DNA from 3 places in the Sporosarcina sp. P25 genome. Region 2 is predicted to be linked to each of the others. Evidence: riboswitches for the same ligand, from Rfam matches in the RefSeq annotation. Region 2 holds a riboswitch; each other region holds the start of a gene.
The links. A riboswitch is a leader RNA that binds a small molecule or an ion and turns the genes downstream of it on or off. The one in region 2 is predicted to bind thiamine pyrophosphate.
Positions count from the first base shown of each region.

Region 1: linked by a shared signal. The riboswitch ahead of CSV70_RS07060 (thiamine phosphate synthase) and the one ahead of CSV70_RS01200 (ABC transporter ATP-binding protein) in region 2 are both predicted to bind thiamine pyrophosphate.
Region 3: linked by a shared signal. The riboswitch ahead of thiM (hydroxyethylthiazole kinase) and the one ahead of CSV70_RS01200 (ABC transporter ATP-binding protein) in region 2 are both predicted to bind thiamine pyrophosphate.

Region 1 covers NZ_PDYV01000006.1:17,073-21,736, forward strand. The annotation lists gene CSV70_RS07045 (ThiF family adenylyltransferase) at 1-761, opposite strand, end outside; gene CSV70_RS07050 (thiazole synthase) at 758-1,531, opposite strand; gene thiS (sulfur carrier protein ThiS) at 1,528-1,734, opposite strand; gene CSV70_RS07060 (thiamine phosphate synthase) at 1,718-2,317, opposite strand; TPP riboswitch at 2,388-2,496, opposite strand; gene CSV70_RS07065 (phosphoribosylaminoimidazolesuccinocarboxamide synthase) at 2,757-3,437, shown strand; gene CSV70_RS07070 (superoxide dismutase family protein) at 3,880-4,488, shown strand.
Region 2 covers NZ_PDYV01000001.1:251,887-256,550, forward strand. The annotation lists gene CSV70_RS01190 (ABC transporter substrate-binding protein) at 1-918, opposite strand, end outside; gene CSV70_RS01195 (ABC transporter permease) at 915-1,667, opposite strand; gene CSV70_RS01200 (ABC transporter ATP-binding protein) at 1,664-2,431, opposite strand; TPP riboswitch at 2,519-2,616, opposite strand; cobalamin riboswitch at 2,758-2,945, shown strand; gene CSV70_RS01205 (DUF4430 domain-containing protein) at 3,068-4,664, shown strand, end outside.
Region 3 covers NZ_PDYV01000002.1:235,070-239,733, forward strand. The annotation lists gene thiE (thiamine phosphate synthase) at 1-474, opposite strand, end outside; gene thiD (bifunctional hydroxymethylpyrimidine kinase/phosphomethylpyrimidine kinase) at 474-1,289, opposite strand; gene thiM (hydroxyethylthiazole kinase) at 1,309-2,079, opposite strand; TPP riboswitch at 2,142-2,244, opposite strand; gene CSV70_RS02920 (DUF3238 domain-containing protein) at 2,437-3,633, shown strand; gene CSV70_RS02925 (endospore germination permease) at 3,745-4,664, shown strand, end outside.

The DNA of each region.
Region 1 (4,664 bases), on a different contig from region 2:
TTGGCAGACAGATAAGGGTAGACAGGAGTGGCTGAGCAACTTGGACAACTGGGTTTCTTCATACTTTGCACGTCCATTGCAGCACGTTCGCCTGTCCAAAGATCGACGGATTCTAGACGCGGTTCCATCGACGCGCCCGTTATACACTTCAGCAATTCGGCGGTTTGACGGGCGGCCGTCGTGACGACGATTGGCGAGATGACGCCGACTGTATCGCATGTCAATGACTGTGGCGGTAACGCTTCGAGCAGACAATGCAAGCAGGGTGAGCCTTCTTTTACACCAATAGGAAACGTCAGCCCGTAGCTCCCGACGCAAGCACCCATGAAGAAAGGGATGCCCAGTTGTAATGCGGCGTCATTTGCCAGTAATCGAGTTTCGATATTATCTGTGCCGTCGAGAATGAATTGATGGCCTTCGAATAATTCGAGGATGTTTTCTGGCGTCACATCCGCCACAATCCCACGCACTTTCACATCGCTGTTGATAGCGCGCAATCGGCTTTCCGCTGCAATTGCTTTTGGCAATTGATCGATGACATCCTGTTCCGTGTATAATTGCTGTCTATGGAGATTGGTCCATTCCAAAATATCGCGATCGACAATCGTCAGTTCACCGACACCTGCCCGGACTAGCATCTCCGCTCCAGAAGAACCGAGTGCACCCGCTCCTAAGACGAAAACTTTTGCTTCACGAATACGCTGTTGCCCAACCAGTCCGATCGGTGTAAACAGCTCTTGCCGAGAATATTTACCAATCAATTTGTCACAAGTCCTTCAGTGGGACTGCTAGCTACACCATAGTCACGTACTGGCATACGTCCTGCCTTATAACCGAGACGTCCCGCTTCAATCGCCATCTTCATTGCGGCTGCCATCATGACAGGATTTGCCGCTTCTGACACTGCTGTATTTAACAAGACACCGTCTGCTCCGAGCTCCATCGCGAATGCTGCGTCTTTTGGTGAGCCAACGCCTGCATCGATGATCACGGGGACATTGGACTGCTCAATGATGAATGACAGATTCAGCGGGTTCAGAATGCCTCTGCCTGAACCGATTGGCGCAGCGCCCGGCATGATGGCATGAACGCCTAATTCGCATAGTCTTTTTGCGAGTACTACATCGTCTGACGTATAAGGCAATACAATAAAGCCTTCCTCTAATAGCGTTTCAGAAGCACGTAATGTTTCTACAGGGTCTGGCAGCAATGAACGGCTGCACCCAATGATTTCAACCTTTACCATGTCACAAAGTCCGGATGCTTTTGCGAGACGCGCGATATGTACGGCTTCTTCTGCTGTGCTTGCACCTGCAGTATTTGGAAGCAATGTATAGCGAGTTAAATCCAATTGCTCTAGAAAATTAGGCTGCGATGCTTCAAAAATATCCATGCGCCGTACCGCGAATGTGAGGATGTCTGCTTCTGATTCTGCGACTGCCTGCTTTTGTATATCAAATGAAGGGTATTTCCCTGTACCTAATAATAAACGTGAAGAGAATTCTTTATCTGCAATTTTTAACATCTTCATCCGCCTCCTACAAAATGAATGATTTCAATTTGGTCTCGATCCATAATCGGTGCATCGTAGTACTCTTTTTGCAAAATTTCTTTGTTTTTCTCCACAATCAAAATACGATCACCAAGTCCTAAATGCTCAAGTAACTGCTGAATCGTCCTTACTTCCGGAACGACTGAATACGACTTTCCGTTCAAGTCAATCATTTTCTCCATTAAACGCCTCTCCTTTTCTATAACTCTGTAAAACGTTTAGTGACCGCATAGGGGATAATACAGCCGCGCCTGCTACGTTGTTTCGCTGCAAATCAGGCAAATGATGTGGCTGAATTCCGCCGATTGCATATACGGGAATCGAACTATACTTCGCAATAGAAAACAATTCGTCGGTACCGCGTGCTGGTAGGCCGGGTTTTGATTTTGTTTCGAAAACATGCCCGTATAAGAGCCAATCTGCTCCTTCTGTCGTAGCTTTTTTTGCCTCTTCTATTGAATGAATCGAGCAGCCGAATGTTAGCTCGGGAAACTTCCGACGTGCATCCCGTACACTCATGCCATAGCCCGGCAACTGCACGTTCGAAAGGTTTAGCTTGCTGGCTACGTAAGGTCTGGCATGTATAATGAGCTTTTCAAGTGGGAATCCACTATTCGCAAGACGTGAAATCACATCTATCAGTTGTTCATCTGTCTTGGACTTTTCACGCAAGATCATAGCATCCAGAAACGGTATTGTCTGTTGCAAGTGAAGTGTTAGTTCATCAAGCGAAAGACGGTCATCGGTCACGCCAAGTAATTTCATTCATGCCCCTCCAATAGAAAAAACCACTTCCCGAATCGGAAAGTGGTGGATGTGTCGACAGAAATACATACGGAACGACTCGCCACTTCCCTCCGCAGGTGCTAACCTGTTCAGGTAATAAGGGTTTCAGAGCCACACTCTTTTCTCAGTCCTTGTAAAGGATTCCCCTAATGGTCAAAATATTTCATTTTCAGAACTAGCGTATCATGTGTGTGAGAGAATGAAAAGAGTTTCTTCATAAAAATTAGAAGATGATTGCGTCAAACTATTTTATTCATTTACCTCAATTCACTTGTATTAATTATCCTACGTATAAGATTATTTTGTGAAAATGACCTGGACGTCCATCAACTTTTGTCAAACAATACTTTTTCTTCTCGTCAAAGTGCTTTATACTGAATAGGTAGTACACATTTATGAATAGAGGAGAATCGTACGGATGAAATTAACCTATTCTGGTAAAACGAAAGACGTCTACCGCTTGGAAGATGGCCACGTGCTATTGAAATTCAAGGATGATGTAACAGGGGAAGATGGTGTATTTGATCCAGGTGCCAACACAGTAGGCCTGACGATTGAAGGTGCCGGGAAGTCTGGACTTCGCATGACGAAATACTTTTTCGAGAAATTGGAGGAGCAAAACGTACCGACACATTACATCGATGCCGATCTGGATGAAGTGACGATGACGGTGAAGCCTGCTACGGTCTTTGGTAAAGGATTAGAAGTGATTTGTCGATACCGTGCGGTCGGAAGTTTCTTGCGCAGATTCGGTGCATACGCTGAAGAAGGACAAGTACTGGATGCTTACGTGGAAGTGACGCTGAAAGACGATGAACGTCAAGATCCACCTATTTCGGAAGATGCTTTGGCACAACTTCACATTTTAACGCATGAAGAATATGCGACACTTAAAGAATTAACAAAGCAAATTTCTGAAGTAGTACGAAAAGAGATGGCGGAAAAAGGTTTAGAACTATATGATATCAAATTGGAATTCGGTCGCGATCCTGAGCGCAACATCATGTTGATCGATGAAATTTCAGGAGGCAATATGCGCGTTTATCGAGGCGATACATATATTGAACCAATGGAATTAGAAAAGATATTATTCTCATAAAATTTGACCGGAAACGAAAAATGTTTCCGGTTTTTTATATTTCCTATACTAGCAACCAGTGTGTGTGGCGATACATAGTTTGCTTTATCACCAGTGTGCGGTAGTGAATTCTAGCTAATGAAAGGGCCTTTTCTATCAGCGAAACTTTAATCTGTCTGCGGCTTTCATTTATTTGTTGGAAGGGGGATGCGGTTGCGCTCTATGTTTGTCGTTAAGCGCTCAATGTGTCTGTGTAAACGCTCTATGTCGGGCGTAAAGCGCTCAAAGTCCAGCGGTAAACGCTCAATGTCACAGGGTAACCGCTCTATCCAGTCCGCAATCCGCTCTTAAAATGATAGATACATGTTAGAATTTTGAGAAATGGGGTACACTACACACTATGAGTTCATTATCCAATCAGTAATGAACAATGAATTACATAACTTATACAAGGAGGAATTTAATGATGTGGAAATTACCAAGTATTGCATTGAGCTCAGCGTTATTGATGGCAGCTTGCGGGGGCGCTACGGATGAAGGAAATGAAAAAGAAAAAGAACCGGTGAACGGCACGGGTGATCCAGTTGTAGAAGAGGAGACAGTGGAGCCTGAAGTGATGGCACCGGTTATAAATGTGGATGGAGAAGAAATTGGTTCTGTAACGCTAACGCAAGGGCCATCTGGAGTAGCAATGGATATCGATGTATCCGGCCTTGAGCCAGGAGAACACGGTATGCACTTCCATGAAACGGGCGTCTGTACTGCACCGGACTTTAAAGAGTCTGCTGGCGGTCATTTCAACCCAACAGATAAAAAGCATGGATTAGAGAATCCAGAAGGACACCACGCAGGAGATTTGGAGAATCTTGTGGCGGATGAAGAAGGTAACGCAAAAGTTACTGTGACGACAGATGCAGTTACGCTTGAGTCTGGAAAAGAAAATTCGTTAATGGATGAAGATGGAAGTGCATTGATTATCCATGAAGGCGCAGATGATAACATTACCGATCCAGCAGGCAATTCAGGAACACCATTTGCTTGTGCAGAGATTACATCTGAGAATATGAAGTAAGAGGTAAGGCAGGATGTCCCGAGGTGTGGGGCATCCTTTTTTCGCGTGGACGAAGTCTTAATCGAAATATATAAGAACTGGATAATCTGTATTTACAAGGGGTTTCGATCCTAATGATAAAATGGAAGAATGCATATCACCATCCTTCTTTCTAACGGTCTCTTCATTCCCACAGA
Region 2 (4,664 bases):
TTCATCCAGCGTGCCAAATGCTTCACCATCTGTATCCATCTTAGGTAATAACACTTGTAAACTTTCCGTTTCGATTGCTTTGTCTAGCGGGAAGTTTGCTTGATCTTGGTTGTTCAGCAAGAGGTCGAGTGCTTCTTCGGGCTGTTCTACCATAAATTCATAGCCTTTTTGAGCTGCTCGCCAGAAAGCCTGGATGGCGTCTTGTTCTTTATCCCATGTATCATCACTCGTCAACAACACGATTTCACTATAATTCGGCACGCCATAGTCTACTGGATTAAAGTAGCGCGTTTTGAATCCTTTCGAGTCCATAACAGGCACTTCGTGGTTAATAAATGTTCCTGTTACGGCATCGACGCGTTTCGAAACGAGTGAAGATTCCAATTCAAATCCAACATCGATCATATTCACTTTGTCATAATCGCCACCGTCATTCGTTACCATCGTTTTAATCAGAGATTCGTTCAGTGGAATTCCAGGATAGCCAACTGTTTTGCCTTCGAGATCTTTAGGTGATTGAATCGAGCTTTCTTCCAACATGACTGTGTAATTAAGCGGCTCACGTACGATGGAGGCAATCGCTTTAACCGGAATATTTTCATTTGCTTGCGCTAAAATGACGTCCGGTTGGTAATACAATCCAAGTGTCACTTTACCAGCTGCGGTCAAGTTCATTGGGTCGGTCGGATTGGCAGGGAATTGAATGTCCACTTCCACGTTTTCTTCATTAAAAAATCCTTTTTCTTGCGCAACATATATATAGCTATGTACGGCATTCGGATACCAGTCGAGCATAATGCTGACTTTTTTCTTTTCATTGTTCGGTGTCTCTTCTTGATTGGCAGGGGTTGTATCATTTGTACATCCCACTAGAAGTAGAAGAAGACACGTGATGCTAAGGAACAGACGTTTTTTCATTGATGATTCCTCCATTGTAAAAAGTATTTTTCTATTACGACAACGAGTAAAAAGAAGATAATGCCTACTGCCGAAAGCAAGACGATCGGTGCGAATACAGCAGCACTATCAAATTGCGTCATCATTCTTCTGCTGAAATACCCAAGTCCTGCCTGCGCGCCTAACCATTCTCCAATGGCCGCACCGATTACGCTAAGTGTGACCGCCACTTTGAGTCCAGAGAAGAAAGATGGCAAAGCGGAAGGTAGGTCTAGCTTATAGAAGATATCTTTGGCGGATGCGCCCATTGTCAACATTAACTCACGTAAGTTCTTATCTGACGAGCGTAAGCCGTCGAATACGCTGACGGTGATCGGGAAAAAAGTGATCAAGACGGTGACTGCGACTTTACTCCAAATGCTGTAGCCGAACCACAAGACAAAAATCGGTGCAAGCGCAATGACAGGAATCGTTTGCGACGCGATCAAAATAGGGTAAAATGCTTGCTCAATTGGTTTCTTACTATACATCGCAATCGCTAGTGTGGATCCGATGATGATCGAAATCGATAAGCCGATCAAAATAGTTAAAGCAGTCGGAGGTAAGTGATGGATAAACAGCTCCGTTTTCAGCTCCCATAATCTAATCAGAATCGCTGAAGGGGACGGAAAGAGGAAACTTTTGTCGTAAAGTCGCGCTGCGATTTCCCATACGCCAAGTAGCATCGCGACGAGAAGTATAGACCAACTATACGAAGTCATCTTCTTCATAGCCGCGCCTCCGAACGAAGCTCGCTGATCAGTTGCTCTTTCAGTTCCATCAGTTCCGGTCGTGCCAAGTCTCGCATAGTGCGTGGTCGGCTGAGAGGTACGACGACTTCGCGAATCGCCTGTACCGGTTTTTCAGCAAGTACAAAGATGCGATCAGATAGGAATAAGGCTTCGTCAATATCATGTGTGATGAAGACGATCGTTTTATCGAGCTTCTGCCATTGATCGATTAGCCACTCTTGCATCGTCAGCCGCGTGATCGCATCTAGTGCACTAAATGGCTCGTCCAATAATAAAATATTTGAGCCGGTCAGGATTGTGCGCAAAAAAGAAACACGTTGTCGCATCCCGCCTGATAAGTTTCCAGGATAGGCGTTTTCTTCTCCTGCCAGTCCGAAGTCAGCAAGTAACTGGATGATTTCATCGGAAGAAGGTTTACGTTTTTGAAGCTCTACAGGTAATTGAACATTTTCAAGAATCGTCCGCCACGGCATGAGTAAGTCTTGCTGCGGCATATACCCAACCTTGCCTAACCGCTTCGTTGTCACTACTCCGTCCAATAAAATCTGTCCACTGTCAGGGTTCTCTAGGCCAGTGATGAGTCGAAATAACGTGCTTTTGCCATAGCCGCTTGGTCCAATGATGCTAACGAATTCGCCTTCCTTCACGTGCCAGTCAACTTGATCGAAAATAACAGTTGGTTTCGAAGCTTTCGTTGCTTGATAATGAAAAGAGACATTAGTAAACTCTAAAACTTTATTCATCATATTCTTACCACTTCTCATTTCTTAAAAAAATTCACACAAAAAAACCACTTCTCTATGCGAAGCGGTTGCATAGTACGGATAAAATCCGTCATATGTCCACTTCCCTCCGCTAGCATTATCTAGAGCAGGTTCAAGGGTTAAGGCGAACGCCTCTCTCAGCAAAAGCACCCCTAGTGTTTATCCATCTCTTATCGTTACATAGTCTGAAAAGATAGTCAAGATAGCGTTGAGAGAAATCGGTATAGGATAGAAGCCTGTATAATACATGAACCGTCAAATATTACGCTATTGCAATTGTTATGTCGACTCCTTATGATAAAGAGGAGTTTATAGCGTATTTTGGTGTCTTGCTAGTTTGCAAGACTTAAAAAGGAATCAGGTGAAAATCCTGAACGGTCCGGCCACTGTAATTGGAAAGTGACTTCAGACAACCACTGGTATTCGTACTGGGAAGGTTGAAGTTGCGTTTGTATCCAAAAGTCAGGAGACTTACCATAATACCATGCTTACAACCTTCCGGAAAAAGGTGTGTATGTGGTGTTGTATTAGGTACGTCTAAACACGCATCCATCCATCCTTGTCTCTTTCCGGAGGCGGGATTTTTTTATTGAAAAAAATAGGGGGTAGGAGTCGTTGAAGAAAGGTAGTCGAGTAAGTAAGGTATTATCTGTGTTGCTAAGTTTGATGTTGGTATTGTCGTTTGTAACTCCGGTGGTACAAGCAGTTGATACAGGTGTAGAGAATACAAAAGGAACGGTTGCCGAGCAGACAGATGTGGAAGACTTATTAGCTAAAACCGTTCAGTTTTATAAAAACAAAGAGATGAAACTGGATTCGTGGCAAACATTAGTCGGGCTTTACGCAGCAGGTGAAGATCTGAATGATGGCGAGTGGGTATTACCAGAATGGCAAAAAAAAGAGCCAAGTCATTTGGAACCTATACATTATGGTACAGAACATATTCGCTATATCTTCGGGTTACTCGCAATGAACGAAGATCCAGCCGATGCATGGGAAACGAAGCGTAATCTTTATGTAGAATTAGCATCGCAACAAAACAAAGATACAGGCGCATTTGGTGGCATTAATAAACATATGTGGGCATTGCTTGCGATGGATACAGGCGAACGTCTAGGAGCCAATTTAGGCGAGTGGAATAAAGATACGAAACAAAAAGCACTACAATTTTTACTCGATAAGCAAAATGAAGATGGCGGATATTCATTCAGCGGTACGGTTTCAGACCCAGATATGACAGGTATGGGCATGATCGCATTGTCTAATTATCAAGGGGAAGAAGCGGCGGATGCAGCTATTGAAAGAACGAAGGACTTACTACGAGCTAGACAACTAGACTTACAGACGGGTGGATTTAATTCGCCAGGTAAATTTGGAATGGGCGATAATGCCAATTCAACAGCGACAGCGATTTGGGGTCTAGCTGCAGTAAATGAAAACGTACTAGCAGAGAAATGGCATATTGGAAATCAGACAGTAGTAGATGCAATAAAAGGTTTCCAGTTAGAAGATGGCTCATATAAGTGGAAAGTGACTGATAAGAAAACCAACTTAATGGCGACTGAGCAAGTATTACTTGCGCTAGCAGACATAAATGCGGGAAGTTCAGTTTGGAATCGAATTGCTTTAAAAGCAGAGCAGCCTACAGCCCACGTGAAAATCGATGGATTAGATGGCTCTATTCTTTCAGAAACTGAAGTCACATTCGAAGAAGACAGTACGGTTGTACAAGTTGTTGAACAGTTGTTACAGGAACAAGATATTCCTTTTGAGATAGATGAACTGAAAAAGAATTTTGTGTCGATTAATGACATTCAAAATGGAAGCTTACATGGCACTGATCAGTGGGTGGTGGAAGTAAATGAAGGATCATCTACTTCACTAATCGATACTATAGTGAACGAACAGGATAAGATTCACATTTTTTATAAACGCAATGCAGTTTTCAAATCCAACACGAAGTTGAAAGTCGGGGACAAGAATCCGACTATTGAACTCACATTACATGGAGACGCGTTTACGGAAGCGGCCTCAGACGCTAGTAACTGGACTATAGGTAATAGAGGCCTAACAGTTGGCTCCGTTACCGTTGAAAGTAACCAGAAAGTACTTCTACATGTGCAAGGCGAAGTACCAAATGAAGTGTTATCCATAACGGGACTTGCTGAAGCAGTGCATTCAAATGTAAACACTACCGCAAATATATCTTCGG
Region 3 (4,664 bases), on a different contig from region 2:
TTCTACTAAAGTGGTACCGACAACTGCCGAAGCATCAAGTTTGGTTGACGTCGGATAGATCGGACCCAGTCCTACATAATCCGCGCCAATGGATTGTGCAATTTGTACTTCTTGTGCATTGTGAGTCGAAACCCCAAGCCATTTATCCGGACCAATTCGCTGACGCACGCTGTCTGCCCGTTCATCATCTTGTCCTACATGAACCCCGTCCGCATTAATTGCCAATGCAAGATCCACATCGTCATTGATGATGAAAGGAACGCGATACAATCTGCATAGCGCCTGACACTTTCTGGCAAACCCGAGCAAAGCTTCGCCTTCGAGGGCATGTAATCCTTTTTCACGCAACTGAAAACATGTGACACCCCCGCGAAGAGCTGCTTCCACTATTGCTAATGGATCTTGATTCCCTGAGTTTGGTGTGCCCATTACAAAATATAAACCTAATGCTTTCTTCAATCCTATATTTGACATCAGTGTATCTCCTTTTTTAGATCACCATATGCCCAATGATTTGTCGGTCCATGGCCTGAACCGATCTTCAAGCCATTTTCAATCGCGGCTTGTATGAATTGCTTCGCTTCGGCAACTGCATCCGTCAAGGAATAGCCTTTAGCTAGAAAACTTGTCAACGCCGCTGCAAATGTGCATCCGGTTCCATGTGTGTCTTTAGTTTGGATCCAAGGTGTAGTTACAGTGAATGACTGACCTTCTTCGTCCGCGTAATAATCCTTTGCGTCCAACACATCATTACGGTGGCCGCCTTTCATAACGACGGCTTTCGCTCCCATTTGGATAAAAGCAGCTGCGGCTTGCTGAATGTCTTCATCTGTTCGTATTTTCATTCCGGTCAGTACTTCCGCTTCAGGAATATTCGGAGTCACAATGGTAGCCAGTGGCAACAAATGCTCTTTTAATGCTTGAATCGCCTGTTGTTGCAATAAAGTTTGTCCTCCCTTTGCAATCATGACAGGGTCAATGACTAATGGAAACGAAGGGTATTCTTTTAATAGCGTAGCTACTTCAGTAATAATTTCTGCAGAAAACAGCATCCCGGTTTTACATGCTTTTACATCAAAATCATCAAGTACTGCACGTATTTGTGCTATTACTCCTTCTGTTTGTATTGGATAAACACCGTGAACACCGTGTGTGTTCTGAGCAGTCACCGCGGTTATAGCAGAAGTGCCAAATACACCTAGTTCCTGGAACGTTTTTAAGTCGGCTTGAATTCCTGCGCCACCTCCGCTATCCGAACCGGCAATGGTCAATGCTACTTGTACTGTCAATTGAAAAACCTCCTGTCTATTAGGTTGAAAATGTTTTCGATTCTCTATCCAATGTATGTAATGTATTTATGAAGTTCACAGCAAAGTCGCCAGGACCACGTGAAATTTTTGCTGTCTGTTCACCAGCCCGTTTATAAAATGAAAGTGCATCTGCTACGGCTTCCAAGGGATGCTCCATTCCTACAGAGAGAAAAGCACCCGTGATAGAACTAAGTAAACACCCCGTACCTGTAATGGTAGTCATCATGGGGTGACCGCCTGTAATGGATAATGTGGAATCACCATCCGTGACAATATCCACTTCGCCTGATACTGCAACCAGACAGTTATACTTGCGAGCAGTCATTGTCGCTATACTTTTGATGTCGGCAGAACCTTCACCTGCGTCAACACCCTTGGCGGCCCATGGAACATCTGCAATTGCAGCAAGTTCCCCTGCATTACAACGGATCAGTGTGACGTCTACTTCGTTCAGTACTTTCAGGACGCTAGCTTTACGAAAAGCTGTGGCGCCTGCACCCACAGGGTCTAGTACGACGGGTTTTCCTACTGCGCGGGCACTGTTTCCTGCCAAAATCATTGCATCTACTGTTTGTTGCTTCAATGTGCCAATATTTAAAATGCTGCAAGAGGCAATTCTAGCGATATCTTCTGCTTCTTCTACTGCATCCGCCATAACGGGAGAAGCGCCTATTGCAAGTAAACCATTTGCTTGGAAATTCGCGACTACAAAATTTGTAATGCAATGAACGAGCGGTTGCCTTTGACGAAGTTCTTGAATAAGCTGCATGTTTCTTTTCCTCCCTTTAAAGGTATATATACAAAAAACCCATGCATAGATGGGCAATTGGGTATGAAAACTACCCACTTCCCTCCGCTAGTATGTGCTAGATCAGGTTCAAAGGGTTTGCGTAATCGCATCTCAGCCGAAAAGAAGGCGCCCCTAGTGGTGGCTATGTATCAGACAGGCTAATTATATCATATACATGAAAAAGGTTGAAATAATACTGGGATTAGAAGGTCTAAGTATTTGGAAATGAGCGATTCCGAATAGACAAAGAGGTATAACGATATGCTGAATGTTACATAATTATCTGAAGGCGTATAACTGTTTCAGATGAAATAGATAAAAGGGAGCAGATCGCAAATGGAGAAATTATTTGAAATTCAACAGATGGTTCATTCATTGGATGATATATCATTCACATGGAGTGACACAGGTGGTTATTATCGTGTTTATAAAAATGACAGGCAAGTATATGAAGGAACGGCTCCAAAGTTTACGGATGGTGAATTAGACCCGTCACATCCTTTTCAATATACAGTGGAACGAGTAGAGGAAGGACGGGTTCAAGATGTGATTGTTATCCAGACGTCCGCCCTAACAGAAGTACAGGAAGATGAACATCCTTTACAACGCTTAGTCATTACAACGATTGTCGCCCCATCACAAATTGCACTGTCATGGGAGTGGATTAAGGACGTAGAGAAGTTTGATATTTACCGCAACGGACAATACATCGAGACAATTACTGATAATCGTTTTATTGATCGTGAGACAAGTCTTTCTGAGTCGGTAGTATATAGTGTCGCGGCAACGCGTCCATTGATTGACAGCAATCAGAAAATGAATGTCAGTAAATCGATCGCATCAAAAGTGTATGAAGTGATTATGCCTCGAAATCTTGAGAATAAACCGACAGAAGAAATCTACACTTTTTCTGTACGGGTAAAGCAGCGGAATCAATTACTAAAACCGGTAGCTGACAGGAAAAAGACAAAAGAAGTGGAACAGTGGAAGTTCCGTTATACGACATTTTTAAAGGAAGATATTATAAAGAATCCGAATCTCTTTTCACCGATACCATACTTTACAGGAGATGATCGGGACTTTAATCCAGAAGGGAAAAGCTTCCGTACCCGTGTGGATATAGAAGGAGAGTTTATCGGGGGAGACAGTACATTGCAATTTACGAAAGCCACGGGACCGTCAATCGGCTTGAATACGATGAAACGGTATAAGCGTCATGACCATGCGTCTGTAGATGGTATAGACATTGATCGGTTGGAAGGGAAATCGACAGAAGTTCATTTTACAATCAATCATGACGTAGGCAATCCATTAACCACTTCACCGCCAATTCATTATGAAGTGAAAGCTCATGTGGATCAGGAAGGGAACATTGACCTGGTTGGCTATCATAATGATGCACCTCATCATGAAATTTATTTAGCGCTTGACGGAGAGGACTGGCGTTCCGTCCATCGTACTGAAAGTGAAGGATTAGCGTATTTGTCAGGTGTGCTGGGAGATAATTATTGGCGTTATACCACATGTAATTAATGCAGTTGAGAAAATAGTATTATCCATCCCCTCTATTCTATCGTCTAGTAAGTATAATTTTATCTATTATTGTCAAAGCTAAATGATATAAAAACGTTAGAGGGTTTTCGTATGAAAAAAACCGGTTCTATAAGTGTCTTGCATGTTATTTTCCTGTCGATGACAATAATTGGTTTGAAAAATCATGTGACTATTATCCCGTCATTGGTGAAAGGGGCGGGAAGGGATGGATGGATATCTATTCTAGTTGCAACTATTGCAATCTTTCCTTGGCTTTTTCTCGTACTTTACATCCATAAAAAATCAAATCAACAACCGTTAACAAAGTGGTTGGAGACGAACATCGGGAAAGTCGCTACAGCCATATTCCGGTATGTAACGGCTTTCTTTTTAATTATTATGGCCGCATTTACAATGGGTGAGACATTATTTTGGATGGTGTCAACTTTTCTGCCAGAAACGCCTATGCTGCCGTTGGTAATCGTTTACACCATTTTATGTATCCTACTTGTCACCACAAACTTACAAACGATTGCGATGGTTAATGTACTTATTTTATTTTGGATCGTTATTTTAGGTTTTTTTATTGCATTTACGAATATGCAAGTGAAAAATTATGAGTTGCTTCAACCTTTTTTGGAACATGGATTTCAACCTGTACTCACTACCGCGATGTTTGCAGCATCCGGATTTGTCGAGATTTTGTTGTTCTTGTTCATACAACAACAAGTCAAAGATCGGATGCGGTGGTATCATTTCGCTATTATGCTTTTCATTTTAATGGGTTTGACCATGGGTCCTACCATTGGAGCCATAACGGAGTTTGGTCCAACCGAAGCGATAAAACAAAGATTTCCCGCCTATGAAGAATGGGGACTGGGATCGGTTGGGCGGTTTATCGAGCATTTTGATTTTGCTTCAATTTATCAATGGTTGTCAGGTGCATTCATAAGAGTGGGGCTTCTTTTATTCATAGCAGCGGACTTGTTAAATATGACAGGAGACAAACAGCGTATTTGGAAAATACTTGC